Regions from separate parts of the Ancylobacter polymorphus genome, predicted to be linked through region 2. Evidence: predicted binding sites of a transcription regulator. Region 2 holds the regulator's gene; each other region holds the start of a gene.
The links. The regulator LexA, encoded in region 2, represses DNA repair genes until DNA is damaged. The targets are predictions, from matches to a motif close to TGTTCNNNNTGTGTTCNG.
Positions count from the first base shown of each region.

Region 1 (7,424 bases), 580 kb from region 2:
AGCTTCGGCATTGCCGCCGGCGGCTTCATCCATGTGTTCGCCGCCGCGCTTGGCCTTGCGGCGCTGCTTGCCGCGCATCCCGGCGCGTTCGAGCTGCTGCGCTGGGCCGGTGTCGCCTATCTCGTCTGGCTGGCGGTGCAGGCGCTGCGCAGCCCGGGTCTGGTGCTGGAACCGGGGCTGGGCCGCCGGCACACGCCCTGGCGCGCCTTTCGCGAGGCGGTGCTGGTGAATGTGCTAAACCCGAAGGTGGCGGTGTTCATCCTCGCCTTCCTGCCGCAATTCGTCGATCCCACGCGCGGATCGGGCTTTCTCCAATTCCTGCTGCTGGGCACGGTGTTCAATGCTGGCGGCACGGTGGTGAACGCTCTGGTCGGCGGCTTCGCCGGCCGGCTCAGTGGCTGGCTGCGGACGCGCGAGCACCTCGCCCGTGGCTTTCAGCGTCTCACGGGCCTGATTTTTCTCGGTCTCGCCGCGCGGCTCGCTTTTGACCGACGCTAGAGCCCGCTCCGCTCAGATATCCAGCAGTTCCTCGCTGGCGAAGGCGGCGCGCTCGGAGATGAAGGTGAAGCGGCTTTCCGGCTTGTTGCCCATCAGCCGCTCGACGATGTCGGCGGTGGCCGCGCGTTCGGCTTCTTCCACGGTGACGCGCAGCAGCGTGCGCGTCTTGCGGCTCATGGTGGTTTCCTTCAGCTGCGCCGGCATCATTTCGCCAAGGCCCTTGAAGCGGCCGATCTCGACCTTGCCGCGCCCGGAAAACTCCGTGCGCAGCAATTCGTCGCGATGCGCCTCGTCGCGGGCATAGAGCGTCTTGGCACCCTGGCTGATGCGGTAGAGCGGCGGCACCGCAAGGAAGAGATGGCCGTTCTCGATCAGCTTCGGCATCTGCCGGTAGAAGAAGGTGACGAGCAGCGAGGCGATATGCGCGCCGTCGACATCGGCGTCGGTCATGATGATGACCCGCTCATAGCGCAGATCTTCCTCGCGATACTGCGCACCGGTGCCGGCGCCCAGCGCCTGCACGAGGTCGCCGAGTTGCTGGTTCGCCGCCAGCTTGTCGCGCCCGGCGCTGGCGACGTTGAGGATCTTGCCGCGCAGCGGCAGCACCGCCTGGGTCTGGCGTTCGCGCGCCTGCTTGGCCGAGCCGCCGGCCGAATCGCCTTCGACGATGAAAAGCTCGGACCCCGCCGCCGAATTGTTGGAGCAGTCCGCCAGCTTGCCCGGCAGACGCAGCTTGCGCACCGCGGTCTTGCGGGAGATTTCCTTTTCCTGCCGGCGGCGCAGCCTTTCCTCGGCGCGCTCCACCACCCAGTCGAGCAGGCGGTTGGCCTGTGCCGGGTTGCCGCCGAGCCAATGGTCGAACGGGTCGCGCAGCGCCGCCTCGACGATGCGGGTGGCCTCGGCGGTGGCCAGCTTCTCCTTGGTCTGGCCCTGGAATTCCGGCTCACGCACGAACACCGAGAGCATGGCGGCGCAGCCGGCCATCACGTCGTCGGCGGTGACGATGGCGGCGCGCTTGGCGGCGCCGGTGCGCTCGGCATGGTCGCGCAGGCCCTTGAGCAGCACGGCGCGCAGGCCGGTCTCATGCGTGCCGCCCTCGGCGGTCGGGATGGTGTTGCAATAGGAGGAGATGCTGCCATCGGCATCGCCCAGCCAGGCCACCGCCCACTCGGCCGAGCCATGGCCACCCGGGCGCTGGGTCTTGCCGGAGAAGATGTCGGGGTGGACCAGCGTGTGGCCCTCGATATCGGCGGCGAGATAGTCGCGCAGGCCGCCGGGGAAGCGGAACACCGCCTTCTCCGGGATGTCGGTGCCGGCGACGAGCGAGGCGTCGCAGCTCCAGCGGATCTCCACCCCACCGAACAGATAGGCCTTGGAGCGGGCCATCTTGAACACGCGGGCCGGCTTGAAGCGGGCATTCTCGCCGAAGATCTGCGCGTCGGGATGGAAGCTCACCCGCGTGCCGCGCCGGTTGAGGATGCGCCCGACTTCCTGGATAGCGCCCTGCGGCACACCGCGCGAATAGGTCTGGCGGTACAGCGTCTGCCCGCGCGCGACCTCCACCACCAGGACGTCCGACAGCGCGTTGACCACGGAGACGCCGACGCCGTGCAAGCCGCCGGAGGTCTCGTAGACCTTGCTGTCGAACTTGCCGCCCGCGTGCAGCGTGGTGAGGATGACCTCCAGCGCCGACTTGCCGGGATATTTCGGGTGTTCCTCGATCGGGATGCCGCGGCCATTGTCGGTGACGGTGAGGAAGCCGTCCTCGGTCAGTTCCACCTCGATGAAGCTGGCATGGCCGGCCACGGCCTCGTCCATCGAATTGTCGACCACTTCGGCGAAGAGGTGGTGCAGCGCCTTCTCGTCCGTGCCGCCAATATACATGCCCGGCCGGCGCCGCACCGGCTCCAGCCCTTCCAGCACCTCGATATCGGCGGCGGTGTAGCCGGCCTCACCCGGCGTGCCCTCGCGCGGCGCGGCGGGGCGTGCGCTCGCACGCGGACGCGGGGCGGGAACAGCGGCGAAGAGGTCGTCAGAATTCGACATGGGCGCGGGCGGTCTCGTCAGGGTCAGGAACCGATTCGGTTTCCTTAGCACTATGACAGCGCCAGCGCGAAACCGGAACGCTCCGTGAACATGGGCGCCATGCGCGCCGGCGGCTCAGCGCTTCAGCCGCTTGCGATTGGCGCGCACCTTGGCGCCGTACAGCGCGACGATCTCCGGCCCGACCGTACCCAGCCGGCCGGCCGCCGCGGCCTTCCACAGCCGGGCATTGACCTCGCCCAGCGCCAGCGTCTTCTCCGTGACCATCCGTATCGCCTCGACGCCGGCGGCGGCGTCGCCGCGCGCGAGGCGGGTGAGCCGCTCGGTGATCACCACCTGCATGTCCATGCCCAGCCGCGTCATGGCGAGCCCGGTCTCAAACCAGGCGAGGGGATCGTTCATGGCGGGGGCTCCGGCTATGCGTGAAGAGGCCGGAGGAGAAGCGGCGGCGGCTCCATCCGGTTCCCGCCCGGCGCGCGCAGCCGCCATGCGTCCGCCGGGGCCGCTCTTGTCTTTCGTCGGACATGCGAAAGGTGTAAGGGCGCAGCTCCATGTGCGTCCCCGGCTCGTCACGGCGGGCGCGCCAGCAGGAAGGGTCGCCACCATGACGGACAGCAAGGCGCGGATCGCCATCCTCGGGGCCTCGGGCTACACCGGCTCGGAACTGCTGCGCCTGCTGCTGCGCCATCCCCGCGTCGAGATCGTCGCGCTGACCGCCGACCGCAAGGCGGGGCAGGCGGTGGCGGATGTGTTCCCGCAATTCGCGCCGTTCAAGCTGCCGGACCTCATCACCATCGAACAGGTGGCGTGGAAGGACGTTGATCTCGTCTTCTGCGCCCTGCCGCACGGCACCACGCAGCTTGTCATCAAGAACGTGTTCGAGACCGCGCCGCATGTGAAAGTGGTCGATCTCTCCGCCGATTTCCGGCTGCGCGACGATGGCGCTTATGAGCGCTGGTACGGCCATCCGCACCAGGCGCTGGAGCTGCAGCAGGAGGCCGTCTACGGCGTCGTCGAGCTCTATCGCGACGACATCCGCAAGGCGCGGCTGGTCGCCAATCCCGGTTGCTACACCACGACCGCCATCCTCCCCGTGGTGCCGCTCATCGAGGCCGGCGCCATCGAGCCCGAGCACATCGTCATCGACGCCAAGAGTGGGGTCACCGGGGCGGGCCGTTCGGCGAAGGAGAACCTGCTGTTCACCGAGGTGACGGAGGGCATGCACGCCTATGGCGTCGGCAGCCACCGCCACATGGCCGAATTGGACCAGGAATTCTCCAAGGCCGCCGGCCGCAGCGTGGCGCCGAGCTTCACCCCGCACCTCGTGCCGATGACGCGCGGCATCTATGCCACCATCTACCTCAAGACCGGCGCCGGCGTCGGGGCGGAGGGCGTGCACCGCGTGCTGGCGGATTTCTACAAGAACGAGCCCTTCGTGCATGTGCTGCCGCTCGGCCAGGTGCCGCAGTCGCGCTTCGTCAAGGGCTCGAACATGGCCTTTATCGGCGTGGTGAAGGACCGCGCGCCGGACCGGGTGATCGTGATCTCCACGACAGACAATCTGGTGAAGGGCGCGTCCGGTCAGGCGGTGCAGAACATGAACCTCGTTCTCGGCTATCCCGAGACGCTGGGCCTGGAGCAGATCGCGCTGTTCCCGTAAGCGGCGGGCGAGGGCCGGCCCCGCGTTCAGCCGGGCGGCGCGACGGAGACCGGACGGTTGGGTTCCCAGACAGGGATGACCGGCCGAATACCGGTCACCACGTCGCTTGCATCATGACCGCACCTTCACATAGCTCCCCGGTGCGTCCTCGATCGCCTTATAGGGACCCTCGCCCGGGATGCGGGTGCTGGCGGGCACGCGGGCGCTGCTGCGTTCCTCGATCCAGCCGCGCCAGTCCGGCCACCAGGAGCCAGGGTGCACTTCGGCCTTGGCGATCCAGTCCTCCAGCGTCCCCGCCGCCGGTCCGCCGGTCCAGTACTGGTACTTGCCGCGTGCCGGCGGGTTGATGACGCCGGCGATATGGCCGGAGCCGGCCAGCACGAAGCGGCCGGGGGTGCGGTATTTCTGCAGGCCGAGAAACACCGAGGCGGCGGGGGCGATGTGGTCCTCGCGCGTCGCCACACTGTACATCGGCACGTCGATCGCAGTGAGGTCGAGCGTCTTGCCAGCGAGCATCAGCCGACCCTGCGCCAGCTTGTTGTCGAGATAGCAGTTGCGCAGATAGAAGGAATGGTTGGCGGCCGGCAGCCGGGTCGAATCCGAATTCCAGTAGAGAATGTCGAACGGGAACGGCGCCTGACCCTTGAGATAATTGTTCACCACATAGGGCCAGATGAGATCATTGGCGCGCAGCATGTTGAAGGCATTGGCCATCTTGCTGCCTTCCATCACCCCCGCTTCCAGCATCTTGCGTTCGAGGCTGGCGACCTGCTCCTCGTCGATGAACACTTTGAGGTCGCCGGCATAGGTGAAGTCGACCTGCGTGGTGAGGAAGGTGGCGCTGGCAAGGCCCGGCTTCTGGCCGGAGGCCGCCAGCCAGGCCAGCGTCATCGCCAGCATGGTGCCGCCGACGCAATAACCCACCGCGTGGAAGTCCTTGGCGCCTGTCGCCTTCTTCGCGACGTCGAAGGCGGTGAGCACACCGTCCTTCATATAGTCCTCGAAGCCCTTGGCGGCGAGTTCCGGGCCGGGATTGACCCAGGACACCATGAACACGGTGAGCCCGCTTTCCACCGCCCAGCGTACGAAGGATTTCTCCGCCGTCAGGTCGAGCACGTAGAACTTGTTGATCCAGGGCGGGATGATCACCACCGGCGTCGCCAGCACGCTTTCGGTCTGTGGCGCGTACTGGATGAGCTGCATCAGCTCGTTCTGGAAAATCACCTTGCCGGGCGTGACCGCGAGATTCTCGCCCACCCGGAACTTGGAATCGTCGGTCTGGCGGATCTTCAGGTCGCCGCCGCCGGCCTCGATGTCCTCGGCCAGCATCTTCATGCCGCGCACGAGGTTCTCGCCATTCGAGGCGAGGGTGGTGCGCAGCAGTTCCGGATTGGTCAGCACGAAATTGGAGGGTGAGACCGCGCCGGCGATCTGGCGCACATAGAACTCCGCCTTGTGCTTGGTGCGGGCGTCGATCTCGGCTTCCTCGACCATGTCCGCCGCCCAGTTGGCGGTGAGGAGATAGGCCTGCTTGAGCGCATCAAAGAACGGATTCGAGTTCCACTCCGGGTCGGCGAAGCGCGAATCGCGGGTGGCTGGCTCCACCACCGGCCGGGTCTTCTCGCCGCCGAGCCGCTTCAGCGCCGTGGTCCACAGGTCGAGATAGCCGCCGATGAGCCGCGACTGCGCCTCCACCGTGCGCTGCGGATCGGCAAGCCAGTATTCCGCGACATTGCCGATGGTCTTGGCGACCTCGGTCAGTTCTTCCGCCACATCGTCGCGAATGCGCCCTTCCTCGCGCGGGCGCAGATAGGCGGCCATGGCCCGCCCACCTTCCTCCATCATCCGCGCCAGATTGGCGGCGAAGGCTTCGAGATCGATCGCGCCGGGGCGCGGCGTCTCCGGCGCGGCGGCTTCCGGGGCCGGTTTGGATGGCGCGGGCTTTGACGCAGAAGGCTTGGCCTCGGAGGGCGGGGGCACCGCTTCCGGCGCATTGGGTGCCGGGGGCGGCTCAGCAGAAACTGGCTTCGGCGCGGCGCCGCCAGGCTTCAACGCTCGCGTGCGGGGCGCTGTGGTCGGCGCGGACGGTTCGGCGGCGATGGCGGCGACCGGCTTCTTGCCTGCGGACTTGCGCGCCGGAGCTGCTGTCTCCGGCTTTTCGACCGCCACCTTAGGCTGCGCCGGTTTCTTCGCCGCCGGTTTCTTCGACACCACGTCCGGGGTCGACGCCTTTGGCGCCTCCGCCGGTGCGGATACGGTCGGCGGAGCTGCCGCGACCGTTTTGGTCACACGCTTGCGCGCCGCGGGCTTCGGCGGAGCCGCCGGCGCCTCGGCGGGCGCCGTGCGCTGCGCCTTGGTCACTTGCGCCGGCGTGGATTTTGCCGGGGCGGACGGTATCGATCTGCTGCGTCGGCTGCTCACCGCTTGTCCCCGCGGGTTGGTACGTTCATAGGTGGCCATAATAGACGCGCCATCCGGTGCTAGCGAGTGCGTAACGGCCGGTTCCGCGCGGCAGCGGGGGATGGCCGACGCCTGAGGGGAGGGCATGGTGGATCACTGGCAGGACAGGCAGGGCGGCGCGTCCGTCGCGCGGACATTTCTTCTCGCTGGCGCCGCGCTGGCCGCGCTGGCGCTCGCCGGTTGCGCTTCGCTGGAAAGGTCCACCAGTGGCTCCGGCGCGGCAGCCACCTCCGGTTCGGCCGAATCGGGTGAGACCTCGGCGGATTCCTCGCGGGCCGCGCCGGCTCCCGTCGGTCGCCAGAAGCCGCCGGAGCCGGCCTATCCCACCTTCGGCGCGCCGGCGCAGATCGGCGACCGGCCGGTGATGACCCCGCAGCAGCAGCAGGCGATGCAGAAGAACCTCGAAAATCTCGCCAGCCAGCGCGAGAAGGAGATGCTGCGCCAGATCGAGGACGGCCAGGACGGGCAGGCCGGCCAGTAGGCGCGACGCAGGGCGCGCGATTACCATCCTTCTGCCCCTTTAGTCTGACATCCCTCGCTGTGCGGGCGCGCGAGAGGTGATATGAAGCGCGCGTGACGCCGTCTCCTAGGAACGGGGCGGCCTGGAGCTTGAGACCCATGACCGATTTCCATCGCATTCGCCGGCTGCCGCCTTACGTGTTCGAGCAGGTCAACCGCGTGAAGGCTACCGCCCGCAATGGCGGCGCTGACATCGTCGATCTCGGCATGGGCAATCCGGACCTCGATGCCCCGGACCATGTGG
Region 1 covers NZ_CP083239.1:3,767,659-3,775,082, reverse strand. The annotation lists gene K9D25_RS18115 (LysE family translocator) at 1-498, shown strand, start outside; gene parE (DNA topoisomerase IV subunit B) at 511-2,544, opposite strand; gene K9D25_RS18105 (hypothetical protein) at 2,659-2,943, opposite strand; gene argC (N-acetyl-gamma-glutamyl-phosphate reductase) at 3,146-4,201, shown strand; gene phaC (class I poly(R)-hydroxyalkanoic acid synthase) at 4,313-6,490, opposite strand; gene K9D25_RS18090 (hypothetical protein) at 6,747-7,142, shown strand; gene K9D25_RS18085 (LL-diaminopimelate aminotransferase) at 7,280-7,424, shown strand, end outside.
Region 1: a site for LexA is predicted at 2,618-2,635, ahead of parE (DNA topoisomerase IV subunit B). Genes of this name have one in related genera too.

Region 2 (7,424 bases):
ATCTCCACCTGCGCCTCCTTCATCGTCGCCGGGGCGGGCGTGCCGGTGGCCAAGCACGGCAACCGCGCGCTGTCCTCCAAATCCGGCGCGGCGGATGTGCTGATGGCGCTGGGGGTGAAGATCGACCTGACGCCGCAGCAGATCGCCACCTGCATCCGCGACGCCGGTATCGGATTCATGTTCGCCCCGGCCCATCACCCGGCGATGAAGCATGTCGGCCCGACGCGGGTGGAGATGGGCACGCGTACCATCTTCAACCTCATCGGCCCGCTTTCGAATCCCGCTGGCGTGACCCGTCAGATGGTCGGCGTGTTCGCCCGCACCTGGGTCGAGCCGCTCGCCGAAGTGCTGCGTACGCTGGGGTCCACCCATGCCTGGGTGGTGCATGGCTCCGACGGGCTCGACGAAATCACCACGACAGGCCCGACCCAGGTGGCCGAGCTGAAGGATGGCAGCATCCGCAGCTTCGAGATTACGCCGGAAGAGTTCGGCCTTGCCCGGGCGACGCCGGAGGCGCTAAAGGGCGGCGACGGCGCCGCCAATGCGCTGGCGCTGCGCGCCGTGCTGGCGGGCGAGCCCAGCGCCTATGCCGATGTCTCGCTGCTCAATGCCGCCGCCGCGCTGGTCGTCGCCGGCAAGGCGGACGATCTCGGTTCCGGGCTGGAGCTGGCCCGCGCCAGCCTCACGGGCGGCCATGCCGCCGCGGCGCTCGACCGGCTGATCGCCACCTCGGCGCTGGCGGCGGCGGAATAGGAGCGCGCCATGGCCGACATTCTGGAAAAGATCGGCGCCTATAAGCGCGAGGAGATCGCCACCGCCAAGCGTGAGCGGCCGCTCGCGCAGGTTCGCGCGAGCGCCGAGGCGCAGCCGCCGGCGCGTGGCTTCCTGCGGGCGATCGAGGCGAAGATCGCCGCCGGCACCACCGCGCTGATCGCCGAGATCAAGAAGGCCAGCCCGTCCAAGGGACTGATCCGCGCCGATTTCGACCCGCCCGCGCTGGCGAAGGCCTATGAGGCCGGCGGCGCGGCGTGCCTGTCCGTGCTGACCGACGGCCCCTCCTTCCAGGGCGCACCGCAATTCCTCGTCGCCGCCCGCGCCGCCTGCGCGCTGCCGGCGCTGCGCAAGGATTTCCTTTACGACACCTATCAGGTGTACGAGGCGCGCAGCTGGGGCGCGGACTGCATTCTCGTCATCATGGCCTCGGTCGACGACGCGCTGGCACTCGACCTCGTGGAGACCGCCCACGGCCTCGGCATGGACGCGCTGGTCGAGGTGCATGACGACGCCGAGCTCGACCGGGCCTTGAGGCTGCCGGCGAAGCTGGTCGGCATCAACAACCGCAACCTGCGCACCTTCGAGGTGACGCTGGAAACCTCCGAGCGCCTCGCCCCGCGCATCCCGGCGGAGCGCATCATCGTCGGCGAGAGCGGCATCTTCACGCCGGACGATATCGCCCGGCTGGCGCAGGTGAACATCAGCACCATCCTTGTCGGCGAAAGCCTGATGCGGCAGGCGGATGTGGCGGCGGCGACGCGCGCCCTGCTCGCCCCCGCCCTGCCCGCGCGCGCGGCCGGCTGAGCGATGAGCGACACGCCCCGCCTGACCCATCTCGACGCCGCCGGCGCCGCTCATATGGTCGATGTCGCCGACAAAGCGGTGACCGACCGCGTGGCGGTGGCGGAGGGCCAAGTGACGATGCAGGCGGAAACGCTCGAGCTCATCCTCTCCGGCAACGCCAAGAAGGGCGACGTGATCGGCACGGCGCGGCTCGCCGGCATCATGGCGGCCAAGCGCACGCATGAGCTGATCCCGCTCTGCCACGCGCTGCTGCTGTCCAAGGTCGCGGTGGAGATCGAGCCTGCCCGCGCTTTGCCCGGTCTCGTCATCCGCGCCACCGTGCGCACCGCCGGCCAGACCGGAGTGGAGATGGAAGCGCTGACCGCCGTCACCGTCGCCGGCCTCACCATTTACGACATGGCCAAGGCGGTGGACCGGGGCATGCGGATCGAAAATGTCCGCCTGCTGGAAAAGGCCGGCGGGCGTTCCGGCCACTGGCAGGCCGACTGAGGAGAGAACCATGGCGCTGATGCCGGTCGAGGAGGCGCTGGCCCTCCTGCTCTCCACCGCCGGGCCGCTCGGCGCCGAGACCGTGTCGCTGGACGCCGCCGCCGGCCGGGTGCTGGCCGCGCCGGTGATCGCCCGCCGCACGACGCCGGGTGCCGATGTTTCCGCCATGGATGGCTACGCGCTGCGGGCGCAGGATGCCACCGACACCGGGGCAACGCTCACCGTCATCGGCGAATCCGCCGCCGGCCGCCCCTTTGCCGGCGCGGTGCTGCCGGGCACCACGGTGCGCATCTTCACCGGCGCCGTCCTGCCGCAGGGCGCCGACGCCATCGTCATCCAGGAAGACACGCGCCGTGCGGGCGACAGCGTCACGGTGACGGAAGCCGCGACCGCCGGCCGCCACATCCGTCGCGCCGGTGGCGACTTCGCCGCGGGCGAGACGCTGCTGCCGGCCGGCCACCGCCTGCGTGCGCGCGACCTCGCCCTTGTCGCCGCCGGCGATGTCGACATGGTATCCGTGGCGCGCCGCCCCCGTGTCGCGCTGCTCTCCACCGGCGACGAGCTGGTGCGGCCGGGTACAGGCGCGGGGGTGCATCAGGTGATCGTCTCCAATATCTACTCCGTCGCCGCCCTCGCCCGTGGCGCCGGGGCGGAGGTGATCGACCTCGGCATCCTCCCCGACCGCATGGACGCGACCGAGACCGGCGTGCGGGCCGCGCTCGATGGCGGCTTCGACGTGCTGGTGACGACGGGCGGCGCCTCTGTGGGGGACCACGACCTCATCGCCCCGGCGCTCACGGCGCAGGGGGTCGACCTCGCCGTGCACAAGATCGCGCTGCGGCCGGGCAAGCCGCTGATGTTCGGCCGTTCCGGCGCGACGCGCACGCAGGTTCTGGGGCTGCCGGGCAACCCGGTTTCCGCCCATGTCTGCGCGCTGCTGTTCCTCGTGCCGCTGATCAAGGCGCTGCAGGGGCTGGCGGTGCCGCCCCATCCCGCGCTGGAGCCGGCCCGGCTGGCCGGGGACGTGAAGGCAAACGAGCAGCGCATGGATTTCCAGCGAGCCGAAATCGTCGGCCATGCGGAAGGTGTGCCGCTGGTGCGGCCGCTGCCGGTGCAGGACAGTTCCATGCTGCGCAACCTCGCCCGCGCCGATGTGCTGCTGGTCCGCCGGCCCCACGCGCCGGCGGCCATGGCCGGGGAACCCTGCGAGATTCTGCGCCTGGAGGATTGACGCCGCCCCGCCACGCCTGTGTTCTCAACGCTTGGCTGGCGAAGGAGGGGCTGCGCATGGACATCGATCTTCCCGAGGTGGTGGCCGAAGTCCGCGCCGCCTTCGAGCGCTATGAGCGGGCGCTGGTGGCCAACGATGTCGCCGAACTCGACGCGCTGTTCTGGGATGATGCCCGCACCCTGCGCTATGGCGGGGGCGAGAATCTCTATGGCATCGCGGCGATCCGCGCCTTCCGCGCCGCCCGCTCGCCGGCCGGGCTGGAACGGACACTCGACGGCACGGTGATCACCACCTATGGCCGCGACATGGCGGTGGCCTCCACCCTGTTCCGGCGGGAGACCGCGCCGGGGCGGGTCGGCCGGCAGATGCAGACCTGGATGCGCACGCCGGAAGGGTGGAAAGTGGTGGCTGCCCATGTCAGCGTGATCGACGACCCTCTCTGAGCCCTTGGTGAAGCCCGGCGCGGCGGCTACACATGGGATGGCCGCCCGGCATTCGGGCGCGCCCGTCGGTTCTGTGTTCGCTCATGTCGGTGCTGCCTGTCCGCCTGCCGCTCGATCGGCCCACCTCCCCCTCCCGACCGGCGCCGGGCCGGCCGGGGCGCACGACGCGCGCGGAAGAGTTGCGCATGCAGCTTGCCGACGAAATCACCCGCGGCACGCTGCCTCCCGGTTCGGCGCTCGACGAGACCGCGCTCGCCGCCCGCTTCGGCGTGTCGCGCACCCCCGTGCGGGAGGCGCTGCGCGAACTCGTCGCCTCCGGCCTGGTCGACGCCCGCCCGCATCGCGGCGCCGTGGTGGCACGCCCGAGCGTCGCGCGGCTGCAGAACATGTTCGAGGTGATGGCCGAGCTGGAAGCGCTCTGCGCCGGCCTGTGCGCGCTCAAGATGACACCGCCCGAGCGACGGCAGCTGGAACAATTGCATGCCGAGATGGGCGAACTCATGCGGCTGGGGGATTTCGCCGCCTATCGCGAGGCCAATGAACTGTTCCACACCTCGGTCTATGCCGGCAGCCACAACGACTATCTGATCGAACTGACGCTCGGCACGCGCCGGCGCCTGTCCCCGTTCCGCCGCGCGCAGTTCCGCGCGCTCGGCCGCCTCGCGCTCTCGCATGCCGAGCACGACCGGGTGACGACGGCCATTCTGCGCGGCGACCGCGACGGCGCGGCCGGCGCGATGCGCGACCACATCGCCATCGTCCACGACGCCTATGAGCAATACGCCCAGACGCTGTGACAACGGGACGGGACACGCCGATGCGCGCCGATGGCCGTGCCGGAGGTATTTAACCTCTCTTTACCCATTGTGGAACACAATAAGAACGGCTAGTCTTTGTTCGTGATTTGTTTCGTTCCGGCGCCGTCCGGCAGACGGGGTTGTCTTGATGCTCACCCGCAAACAGCATGAGCTGCTTCTGTTCATCAATGAACGCCTCCAGAAGGACGGCGTGCCCCCTTCCTTCGAGGAGATGAAGGAGGCGCTGGACCTGCGGTCGAAGTCCGGCATCCACCGGCTGATCACGGCGCTGGAAGAGCGCGGCTTCATCCGCCGCCTGCCAAACCGCGCGCGGGCGCTGGAGGTGGTGCGCCTGCCGGAAGACGCTCAGCCGCCGAAGCCGGCCCGTCCCTTCTCGCCCAATGTGATCGAGGGAAATCTCGGCAAGGTTCGCCCGCCCTCCGACGACGATTCGGAGCGGCGCGTGGTGCCGATCCCGGTCATGGGCCGCATCGCCGCCGGCACGCCGATTTCCGCCATCCAGTCGCGCGACCACACCATCAGCATGCCGCCGGAAATGCTGTCGGGCGGGGAGCATTTCGCGCTCGAAGTGCGCGGTGATTCGATGATCGAGGCCGGCATTCTCGACGGCGACCTGGCGCTGATCCGTAAATGCGACGCCGCCAGCACCGGCGAGATTGTCGTCGCGCTGATCGACGATGAGGAAGCGACCCTCAAGCGCCTGCGCCGCAAGGGCGCCTCGGTGGCGCTGGAAGCCGCCAACCCCGCCTATGAGACGCGGATTTTTGGCCCTGACCGGGTTCGCATCCAGGGCAAGCTTGTGGGGCTTTTCCGGCGCTATTGAGCGGCGTCGGCGGCCGGTGGTGCCTCGTCATCGGTGGCGAGCGGTCCGGCAGCAGCGGGGTCGGCGCCGATCGCCGAGGGATCGGCGGGTGAGCTGGATGGCGCCCCTTGCCGCGATGCGCCAGCGGCGGAGGCGGGTTCACTTGCAGGTGTTGGCGGCGACTGGGTTTTCGGCTCCCACGGCCGTGTGCCCGGCCCGCGGCGGGCAAAGGCGAGGGTGAGACGTCCATCCGGCTGAAGCGTGGCGGAGACACCGCCCACAGAAATTCGCGGATCGCGGTAGATCACCGTCGCCGCGCAGTCCAGCGGCGGCGCGAAGGGCGTCACCAGCACAGCCGCGAGACGGCAATCATCCTCCAGCGAATCCCGGTCGCGCGACAGGGCGACCAATCGCCCGTCCGGCAGAGCGAGGGTACAGCCGAGCGGATCGCAGGCGGCGGCGGCCGTAAGATCCTTCGCGCCGAAGCGTGACCGCGCGCCATCCGCGCTCAACCATTGCTCCACCGCAAAGCGCCCGCCCACGCCGCTGTCGCGATCGCCCATCACGGCGAGCGCGCCATCCCTCCCCCGCACCGCGACGGTTCGCGCCTCCGTATCGACATAGAGGTCAGGGCGCGGCGCCGTGGCCGCGACGGCGAGGCCGGCGGTGGCCAGCACCGGCGCCAGCAGCACAAGGCGGGTGCGGGCGAGGCAGAGCACGACCAGCCCGAGGCTGATCAGCACCAGGCTCGCCACCGGCATCGCCGGCACGCCGCGATCCGCGCCGGGCAGCGCAGCGACGAGATCGGAAATATCGCGCATCCGGGCGAGGCCCCAGCCCATCAGCCGCCACGCCGGATCATCCCAGCCGAACGGAATCAGAACCGCCCCGGCGAGGCCGGCCGGCATGACGATGAACGACACCACCGGCGCGGCGCCGAGATTGGCCAGCAGGCTGAGCGGTGCCAGTCTCTGGAAGTGATAGGCCGCGTAAGGCGCCGTCGCCAGCCCCGCCGCCAGCGAGGCCAGCACCAGCGCCGCGATATGGCGCGCCGGCACGCCCAGCCAGCGGCCTGTCCGCGCGGGAACGGCGGTGAGGAGATAGCCGAAGCGCTCATAGGCGGCGACCAGGCCCAGCGTCGCGGCGAACGACATCTGCGCGCCGGGATCGAGCACCGCCCGAGGCGAGAGCGCCAGCAGCGCCAGCGCCGCCAGCGCCAGCGTGCGCAGGGTGAGTGCCGGGCGCCCGAGCACAATTCCGGCAAGCACCAGCAGCGTCATCACATAGGCGCGCTGGGTCGGCACCTCGGCGCCGGACAGCAAAAGGTAAAAGCTCGCCGAGGCCATGGCCGGCAGCGCCGCCCAGGCCTTGATCGGCCGGTAAAGCGCGAATTCCGGCACCAGCGCCAGCAGCGCCCGGGCGAGAAAGAACACCGAACTCGCCACCAGCGCCATATGCAGGCCGGAAATCGACAGCACATGCGACAGGCCGGAGATTCGCATGCTTTCCTCGATCGACTCCGGCACCGCGTCGCGCAGCCCGGTGACCAGCGCGACGGCCACGCCGCCCTCCTCGCCCGGAAGCGCCGCCTGGATACGCGCGGCGATGGCGCGGCGGGTGCCGTCGAGCCAGGTGGTGAGCGCCAGTCCCGGCGGCGGCGGACCGCGCGCCGGCGTCAACTGCAGCCGTCCGAGCGCGTAGCCGGTGGCGCCGATGCCATCGAGCCAGATCGCCCGGCCGAAATCGAAGCCGCCGGGATAGGACGGCCCCGGCGGCGGGGCGAGCGTCGCCCGCAGCGTCACATGGCTACCCACGGCCGGCGGCTCCCGCCCCGCCAGCGTCACCCGCACCCGCCTTGGCGGATCGGTGCGCGGGCGCTCCAAGCGGGTGACGGCGAGGGTGATCCGGCTGCCGCGTGGGCGAAGTTCCGCCGCTTCGACATAGCCGCTGACCTCCACCGCGTTGAGCGTTGTCGCCAGCACCGGATGCGCCATCCGCTGCACCTGCAGCGCCGCTACCGCGAAGCCGGCGGCGACCACAGCGAGCATGGCGAAGAAATGAAA
Region 2 covers NZ_CP083239.1:3,190,087-3,197,510, reverse strand. The annotation lists gene trpD (anthranilate phosphoribosyltransferase) at 1-753, shown strand, start outside; gene trpC (indole-3-glycerol phosphate synthase TrpC) at 763-1,578, shown strand; gene moaC (cyclic pyranopterin monophosphate synthase MoaC) at 1,582-2,067, shown strand; gene K9D25_RS15065 (molybdopterin molybdotransferase MoeA) at 2,078-3,298, shown strand; gene hpxZ (oxalurate catabolism protein HpxZ) at 3,355-3,741, shown strand; gene K9D25_RS15055 (GntR family transcriptional regulator) at 3,825-4,538, shown strand; gene lexA (transcriptional repressor LexA) at 4,687-5,382, shown strand; gene K9D25_RS15045 (ComEC/Rec2 family competence protein) at 5,376-7,424, opposite strand, start outside.

Region 3 (7,424 bases), 1.9 Mb from region 2:
GATCTCCCAGGGGTGACCGTCGGGGTCGGCGACATAGCCGGAATAGCCGCCCCAAAAGGTCGGCTGCGCCGGACGCAGCGGCCGCCCGCCCGCGGCCACGGCGCGAATCAGCGTCGTGTCCACTTCCGATCGGCTCGCCCGGTTGCAGGCGAGCGCGATGCCGCCGAACGCACCCGGGCGGCCTGCGACCACGCCGGCATCGGCAGCGAGTTCCACGCGCGGATAGAGCGAAAGCACCACGCCGCCGGCATCGAAAAAGGCCGCTCCGGTGGCTTCCTTCACGCGTCGCACAAGGCCCAGCGCCTCATAGAAGGTGACCGCGCGCTTCAGATCCGCGACGCCCAACGTCACCAGCGAGAGCTGCAGTGGCGGCATGACGCGCGCCGTGCCTTTCGGCTCGGACACCGGAGCACCGTCGTCCGCCGCAGGCGCGCCCCTCCCGTCCGGATTCATCCCCATGTTCCCGCTCATGCGCCTTCTCCGAACAGTGACAATTGCTCACCTTTCTGCGGCGGGCGGGTGAAATGGCGGGTGGAAAGCCGCGTCGAGCGCCGGTTCAGCCCCAGCCTCTCCACCGCGATCTCAAAGCGGCGGGCTAGCGTCCAGGCATAGGGACCGGTGCCGGTCATGCGCTGGCCGAAGGTGGAATCATATTCCCGCCCGCCATGCAGTTCCTTCAACAGCGACAGCACATGGCGGTAGCGGTCAGGGAAATGGGTGAGCAGCCATTCGCGGAACAGGTCGCGGATTTCCAGCGGCACGCGCAGCATGACATAGCCGGCTTCCGACGCGCCGGCCGCCGCCGCCGCATCGAGAATGCGCTCCATCTCGGCATCGGTGACGGCGGGTATCACCGGCGCCACCAGCACGGCGGTCGGCACGCCGGCGTCGGAAAGCCGGCGCAGCGTGTCCAGACGCCGTGAGGGCGTCGCCGCGCGCGGTTCCATCAGCCGCGCCAGCTTGGGGTCGAGCGTGGTGATGGACAGCGCCACCTTCGCCAGCCCCTTCTCCGCCATTGGCCCCAGAATATCGAGGTCGCGCACCACCAGCGCCGATTTGGTGACGATACCGACGGGATGGCCGAAATCGCGCAGCACTTCGAGAATACGGCGGGTCAACCGCCACTCGCGCTCGATTGGCTGATAGCCATCGGTGTTGATGCCGAGCGCGATGGTACGCGGCTCGTAGCCGGGCTTCGACAACTCCTTGGCCAACAGCTCCGGCGCGTCGGGCTTGGCGAACAGCTTGGTTTCGAAATCCAGCCCGGCGGACAGGCCCTGATAGGCGTGGGTCGGCCGCGCGAAACAATAGACGCAGCCATGCTCGCAGCCGCGATAAGGGTTGATCGAGCGGTCGAACCCGACATCGGGCGAGTCGTTGCGGTTGATGATGGTGCGCGGCTTCTCCACCGTCACGCTGGTGCGGAAGGCCGGCAGGTCGTCCAGTTCCTGCCAGCCATCGTCGAAGCGCTCACGGCTGTGCGGCTCAAAGCGCCCGGCCGGATTGGAGAGCGCCCCCCGCCCGCGCCGACGCTCACCCTCCACCAGCCAGTCCGGCATAGGCGGGGGCGCCACGGCGTCCATGTCGGACAGGCCGGTGAGGTCGCGCGCCGCCTCCGCCCGCTCCTGCGCGCGAGCATCGCGACGCTGCTGCGCCAAGCGCCCCAGATGGCGCGGGGCGGCCGGCGGTGCGGTCGGGGCAGAAGAGCGATCGGAGACGGAGCTTTGCATGTCGGGGCCTCTCGCGGAGACTGTTCTTTACGCCAGCATTGAGAACATATCAAGAACATTGACCGAATTGCGACGGCCGGACTGTACGGGCGCCGAAGCGTGGGTTAGGCAGGAAAAGCTCTTTCCCTCAGGCTCGGGGCGCCTCCCCGGCCGTTCCCAGACCCGGATCCTTCAAGGGTGGCCACGGCGTGATCTCGGTCGTCATTCCCACAAGTGCGGGCGCCAAGCGGCTGATTCCCACCCTTTCCTCGCTGGTGCCCGGCGCTGCCGCCGGGCTGGTGCGGGAGGTGCTGCTGGTCGATTCGGGCAATGCGCCGGATGTGGCGGAAATCGCCGACGCCGCCGGCTGCGAATATCTCGCCGGCCCGGCCGACACCGGCGCAAGGCTGCGCCAGGGCGCGGCGGCGGCGCGGGCCTCCTGGCTGCTATTCCTCGAACCGAGCGGCCTGTTGCAGGAAGGCTGGGCGCGTGAGGTGCGAAACTTCACCGACCAGATCGAGCGCACCGGCGCCGCCGAACGCCGGGCGGCGACCTTCCGGCTGGCGCTGGACGGTTTCGGCATCTCGCCACGGGTGAGGGAGGCGGCGGCAATGCTGCGTCACGCGCTCACCGGGCGGCCACGCCCGGAACAGGGCCTGCTGCTGCACCGCCGTCTCTACGAGACGCTCGGCGGGCACACGCCGGGACCCAACGCCAATCGCCGTCTGCTTTCCCGGGTGGGCCGCAAGCGGCTGGTGCTGCTGCGCTCGCAGATCCTGCTGCCGGAAGAAGGCTGAAAGCTCATCCCGTCGGACCGGTTGGGGCGCGCAGCTTGCCGCGCTTCAAATGTTCATCGAGACGCGGGAGAATCTCGACGAAATTGCAGGGCTTGTGCCGGATGTCGAGCTGGTGGACCAGAATCTCGTCCCATCCGTCTCGGCAGGCGCCCGGGGACCCAGGCAGGCAGAACACATAGGTGGAGTTGGCGACGCCGGCGGTGGCGCGGCTCTGCAGGGTCGAGGTGCCGATCTTGCCGAAGGAGACCATGTGGAACACGGTCGAGAAACCTTCCATCCGTTTCTCGAACAGTGGCTCCAGCGCTTCCGGCGTCACGTCGCGGCCGGTAAAGCCGGTGCCGCCGGTGGTGATGACGACATCGATGGCGGGATCGGCGATCCAGCCCGCCACTTTCGCGCGGATCGTCTCCACATCGTCTGGCACGATGGCACGGTCGGCGAGGCGGTGACCGGCCGTCTCCGCCCGCTCGGCGAGAGTGTTGCCGGAGCGGTCCTCGGCCAGCATGCGGGTGTCGGAAATGGTGAGCACCGCGATGGCAAGCGGCACGAACGGCGTCTGATCGGTCATCGTCTCTCTCAGATCGAACCCTTGAAGGTGTTGCACTGCGCCAGCGAGCCCTTGGCGAGACCCTGCCGGAACCATTTCACCCTCTGGGCGGAGGTGCCATGGGTGAAGCTGTCGGGCACGACATAGCCCTGCGCCTGCTTCTGCAGCCGGTCGTCGCCAATGGCGGCGGCGGCGTTCATCGCCTCTTCGATATCGCCGTCTTCGAGAATGCGCCACTGCGCATCGGCGTGGTGCGCCCACACGCCGGCGAGACAATCGGCCATCAGTTCGACCCGGACGGACAGTGCATTGGCCTCCGAGCGAGAGACCTGACGCTGGCGGGCCTGCACTTTTTCAAGAAGGCCGATCTGGTTCTCGACATGATGGCCGACCTCATGGGCAATGACATAGGCGGCGGCGAAGTCACCCGGGGCGTTGAAGCGCCGCTTGAGGTCCTTGAAGAAGGAGGTGTCGAGATAGACCTTCTGGTCGCGCGGGCAGTAGAACGGGCCGACGGCGGCATCCGCCGCGCCACAGGCCGAACGGGTGGCGCCAGTGAACAGCACCATGCCAGGCTCGCGATAGGTCGCCCCCTCGCCCTTGAAGATCGGTTTCCACACATCCTCGGTCTGTGCGAGCACCACGGCGGCGAAATCGCCGAGCTTCTGGTCCTCGGCGCTGAGGTTGCGCGGGGGCGCGCTCTGGCGCTGCGGGGAAGTCTGGCTGGACGGGCTGCCGTCGCCGAGCAGGATTTCAGCGCCGCCGATCAGCACGGCCGGGTTGATGCCGGTGGCCCAGGCGATGAGGCCGACAATGATCAGCCCGCCAATGCCAAGGCCTCCCCGGCCCATGCCGCCGCCGCCACCAAAGCCGCCGCCGCGCCGGTCCTCGACATTGCCGCTCCGGCGGAAATCCTCCCAACGCATCCTCACCTCCCGGACGGTAGTGCCACGGCACGAGTGTGAAACACCCGTGCCGTGGCAGCAATGCGCCGGGAGGCATCCGGTTCCGCCGGATGTGGGGCCGTCAGGCAGCCGTTCGCGCCGGAGCCCGCAGAAAGTCGCGGGCAAGCGTCAGGTCCGCCTGGGAGAGCCCGTGCCCGGCCGGGAGGGTGCGGTGGTCGAGCGCCGCCCCCGCCGCGCGCAGCTGGCCGGCGAGGCGGGCAGCGTTCTCTTCCGGTACGATCGGGTCCATCGCGCCGGAGAGCAGCAGCACCCGTCGCCCGGCGAGATCGGCCGGGGGCGGCACCGCGAGAGGCACCATAGCGCGCATCAGCACAGCGCCGGCCAGCACGTTCGGCTGGGTCAGCAGCAGCGCGGCGGCGATGTTGGCGCCGTTGGAAAAGCCGACCGCGATCGGCGCGGCGAGCCCATAGGCGGCGCGCGCCTCGGCGATGAAGCCGGCGAGTTCGGCGGCGCGGGCGCGCACATCGTCCTCGTCGAACACGCCCTCGCGCAGGCGGCGGAAGAAGCGCGGCATGCCGCCCTCCAGCACCTTGCCGCGCGGGGACAGCAGCGCGGCGCCCGGCGCGATCATGCCGCCGAGCGAGACAAGGTCGTTCTCGTCGCCGCCAGTGCCGTGGAGCAGCAGCAGCGGGGCGACACCCGGCTCGCGGGCGGGCTCATAACGATGCACGAAGGAAAGCGCGGCGTCGGTCATGACGGCCTCCTCGTCAGGGATGGAAAGGGGGCGCCGCCCAGCGGGGCGGCGCCGCGTCGTTCAGGCGATCTCGGGCAGTACGGCCTCGATCTGGCTGCGGCGGCTCTCAAGGAAGCCGGGCAGCTTCAGCGCCTCGCCCAGGCTCGCCGCCGGCTCATCGGCCGCGAAGCCGGGAATGTCGGTAGCGATCTCGAACAGCACATGGCCGGGCTCGCGGAAATAGACGGACCGGAAATAGTTGCGGTCCTTCTGCTCCGTGGTGGCGATGCCGTGGTTCTCGTTCAGCTTCTTCACCATGGCGAATTCGGCCGCGTCGTCCGCGGCGCGGAAGGCGATATGGTGCACCGAGCCGCCGCCCATGCGGGCGGGCAGGAAGCCGCCGGCCTCGTGGATATCGACGATGCCGCCGATCTCCGTGCCTTCGGCCTTGAAGCGCACCAGCGTGCCCTCGCGGCCGATCTGCGTGAAGCCGAACACGTCGGTGAGGATCGCCCCGGTGGGGGCCGCCTCGGCCAGCAGAAGGTTCACGCTGTGAAAGCCGCGAAGGGCGTTCTCGGCGGGAACGTCGGTGCCGAGCCAGGCCGGTTCGTTCTCAGCCCCGGCGACGCCGATGAGCGCCAGGCGGGTGCCGTGCGGGTCCTTGAACGCCAGAACGGTTTCGCCGAAGCGCTTCACCGGCGCGCTGTGCGCCACGCCCTTCTCGACGAAGCGCTGCGTCCAGTAGCCGATGGAGCCGGCGGGCACGCGGAACGCGGTCTCCTGCGTCTCGCCGATGCCGACGCGGCCCGGGGCGACATGATCCCAGGGAAAGAAGGTGAGGATGGTGCCGGGCGAACCGGCCTCGTCGCCATAATAGAAGTGGTAGGTGCCGGGATCGTCGAAATTGACGGTCTTCTTCACCAGCCGCAGGCCGAGTGTCTTCGTGTAGAATTCAACGTTGCGGCGCGCATTGCCGGCGATCGCCGTCACATGATGGATGCCATTGCGGTTCATGATCTTGCCCTCCTGTGAGCGCCAACCGCGCTCCGTTGCGACAAGAGATAACCCGGCAGCAGCGCAATGCCAGACCTTATCAATTGCGTTGACGCAATCTCATCTGTGCTGCTATCGTTTATGCGTGGCAGGTGGGCCTGAGAGGCGCGTGTGCGCCGCCATCCGTCATCGCCACATTCGGGGAGCAGCATGGCCGAACCGTTCAAAAATCTCGGATGGGACGATTTCCGGCTGATCAAGGCGGTGGCGGATGCCAAGGGCCTGCCGGCGGCGGCGATGACTCTCGGGGTCAACCATTCCACCGTGTTCCGCCGGCTCAAGCAGATCGAAGAGCAGCTCGGCACGGTGCTGTTCGAGCGCCACCGCACGGGCTATGCGCTCACTCCCGCTGGCGAGGAGATGGTGGCTCTCGCCAACCGGCTCGACGAGGAAATCACCGCCGTCGGCCGCAAGCTCGCCGGGCGAGAACCCGCACCCTCCGGCGAACTCCGGGTTACCACGCCGGATTCACTGCTGATCCATCTGTTGATGCCGATGCTCGCCACCTTCCGCGACCGCTACCCGGAAGTGCGGCTCGATATCGTGCTCAGCAACCAGCCGCTCAATCTCTCCAAGCGCGATGCGGATGTCGCCATCCGCGCTACCGACAATCCGCCGGAAAATCTCGTCGGCCGCCGCGTCGCCCGTATCGCCTGGGCGCTTTATGGTCGGGCCGCCGATTTCCCTGAGCCGCGCGCGGTGACGCCGGAGCAGCTGGAAACATTCAACTGGGTGTCGCTCGGCGACAGCCTGGGTTCGCTGAAGACGGTGAAGTTCGTCCAGGAAAACGTCGCCGCCGACAAGGTCGCCTACAAGATCAACAGCGTGCTCGGCCTCGCCGAGGCGGTGGAGGCGGGGATCGGCATCGCGCATATCCCCTGTTTCATCGGCGATGCCCGGCCGTCGCTGGTGCGGCTCGGGCCGCCGGATGATGATTATGCCGCCGATCTCTGGCTGCTCACCCATCCCGACCTGCGGCATTCGCCGCGTGTGCGTGCCTTTCTTGACTTCCTCGCCGGGGAGATCGCCCGGCATCGCCGGTTCATCGAGGGCCAGATCGAACTGGACGCAGAAAGCTTGCCGGCGCCGGACGCCCCGTCCGCCGCTACGGCTTGAGCCGCGTCAGCAGCCGGTCGCGCAGCCGGCTGAGATCGTCGGTCAGGGCACGCAGATCCTCGGGTTCATGGTCGAGGCAGACGCCCATCTCACCGGGAACCCGCTCGGCCTCGTGCCGCAGGGCCCGCCCCTTGTCGGTGAGATAGACCCGCACCTGCCGCTCATCGGCCGCGTCGCGCAGCCGCCGCACCAGCCCGGCCGCTTCAAGCCGCTTGAGCAGCGGGGTCAGCGTGTTGGTCTCCAGCAGCACCCTGTCGCCGATCTGGCCGACGGTGAGCCCCTCCTCCGACCACAGCGTCACCATGGCGATGTATTGCGGGTAGGTCAGGCCCAGCCGATCCAGCATCGGCTTGTAGACGCGGTTGAACGCGTGATTGGCCGAATAGACCGCGAAGCAGAGGAAATCCTTGAGCTGAAGCGTGTCGTCAGTGCTGGACATCGTGCAACCATGCGTACCCTAAGCTCGCACCGTGCCCCCGCCGGGAGCTGCCGACAAGCGGGTTTTTGCGTAACGGCAGCCCATTTCCGAATATCGCGAAGGCGCCTGGTTTGAAGATGGCGCGC
Region 3 covers NZ_CP083239.1:743,545-750,968, forward strand. The annotation lists gene K9D25_RS03555 (VOC family protein) at 1-375, opposite strand, end outside; gene K9D25_RS03560 (PA0069 family radical SAM protein) at 468-1,583, opposite strand; gene K9D25_RS03565 (glycosyl transferase) at 1,919-2,506, shown strand; gene moaB (molybdenum cofactor biosynthesis protein B) at 2,511-3,074, opposite strand; gene ypfJ (KPN_02809 family neutral zinc metallopeptidase) at 3,083-3,979, opposite strand; gene K9D25_RS03580 (alpha/beta hydrolase) at 4,080-4,712, opposite strand; gene K9D25_RS03585 (ring-cleaving dioxygenase) at 4,773-5,705, opposite strand; gene K9D25_RS03590 (LysR family transcriptional regulator) at 5,895-6,860, shown strand; gene K9D25_RS03595 (MarR family winged helix-turn-helix transcriptional regulator) at 6,850-7,299, opposite strand.
Region 3: a site for LexA is predicted at 1,771-1,788, ahead of K9D25_RS03565 (glycosyl transferase). Genes of this name have one in related genera too.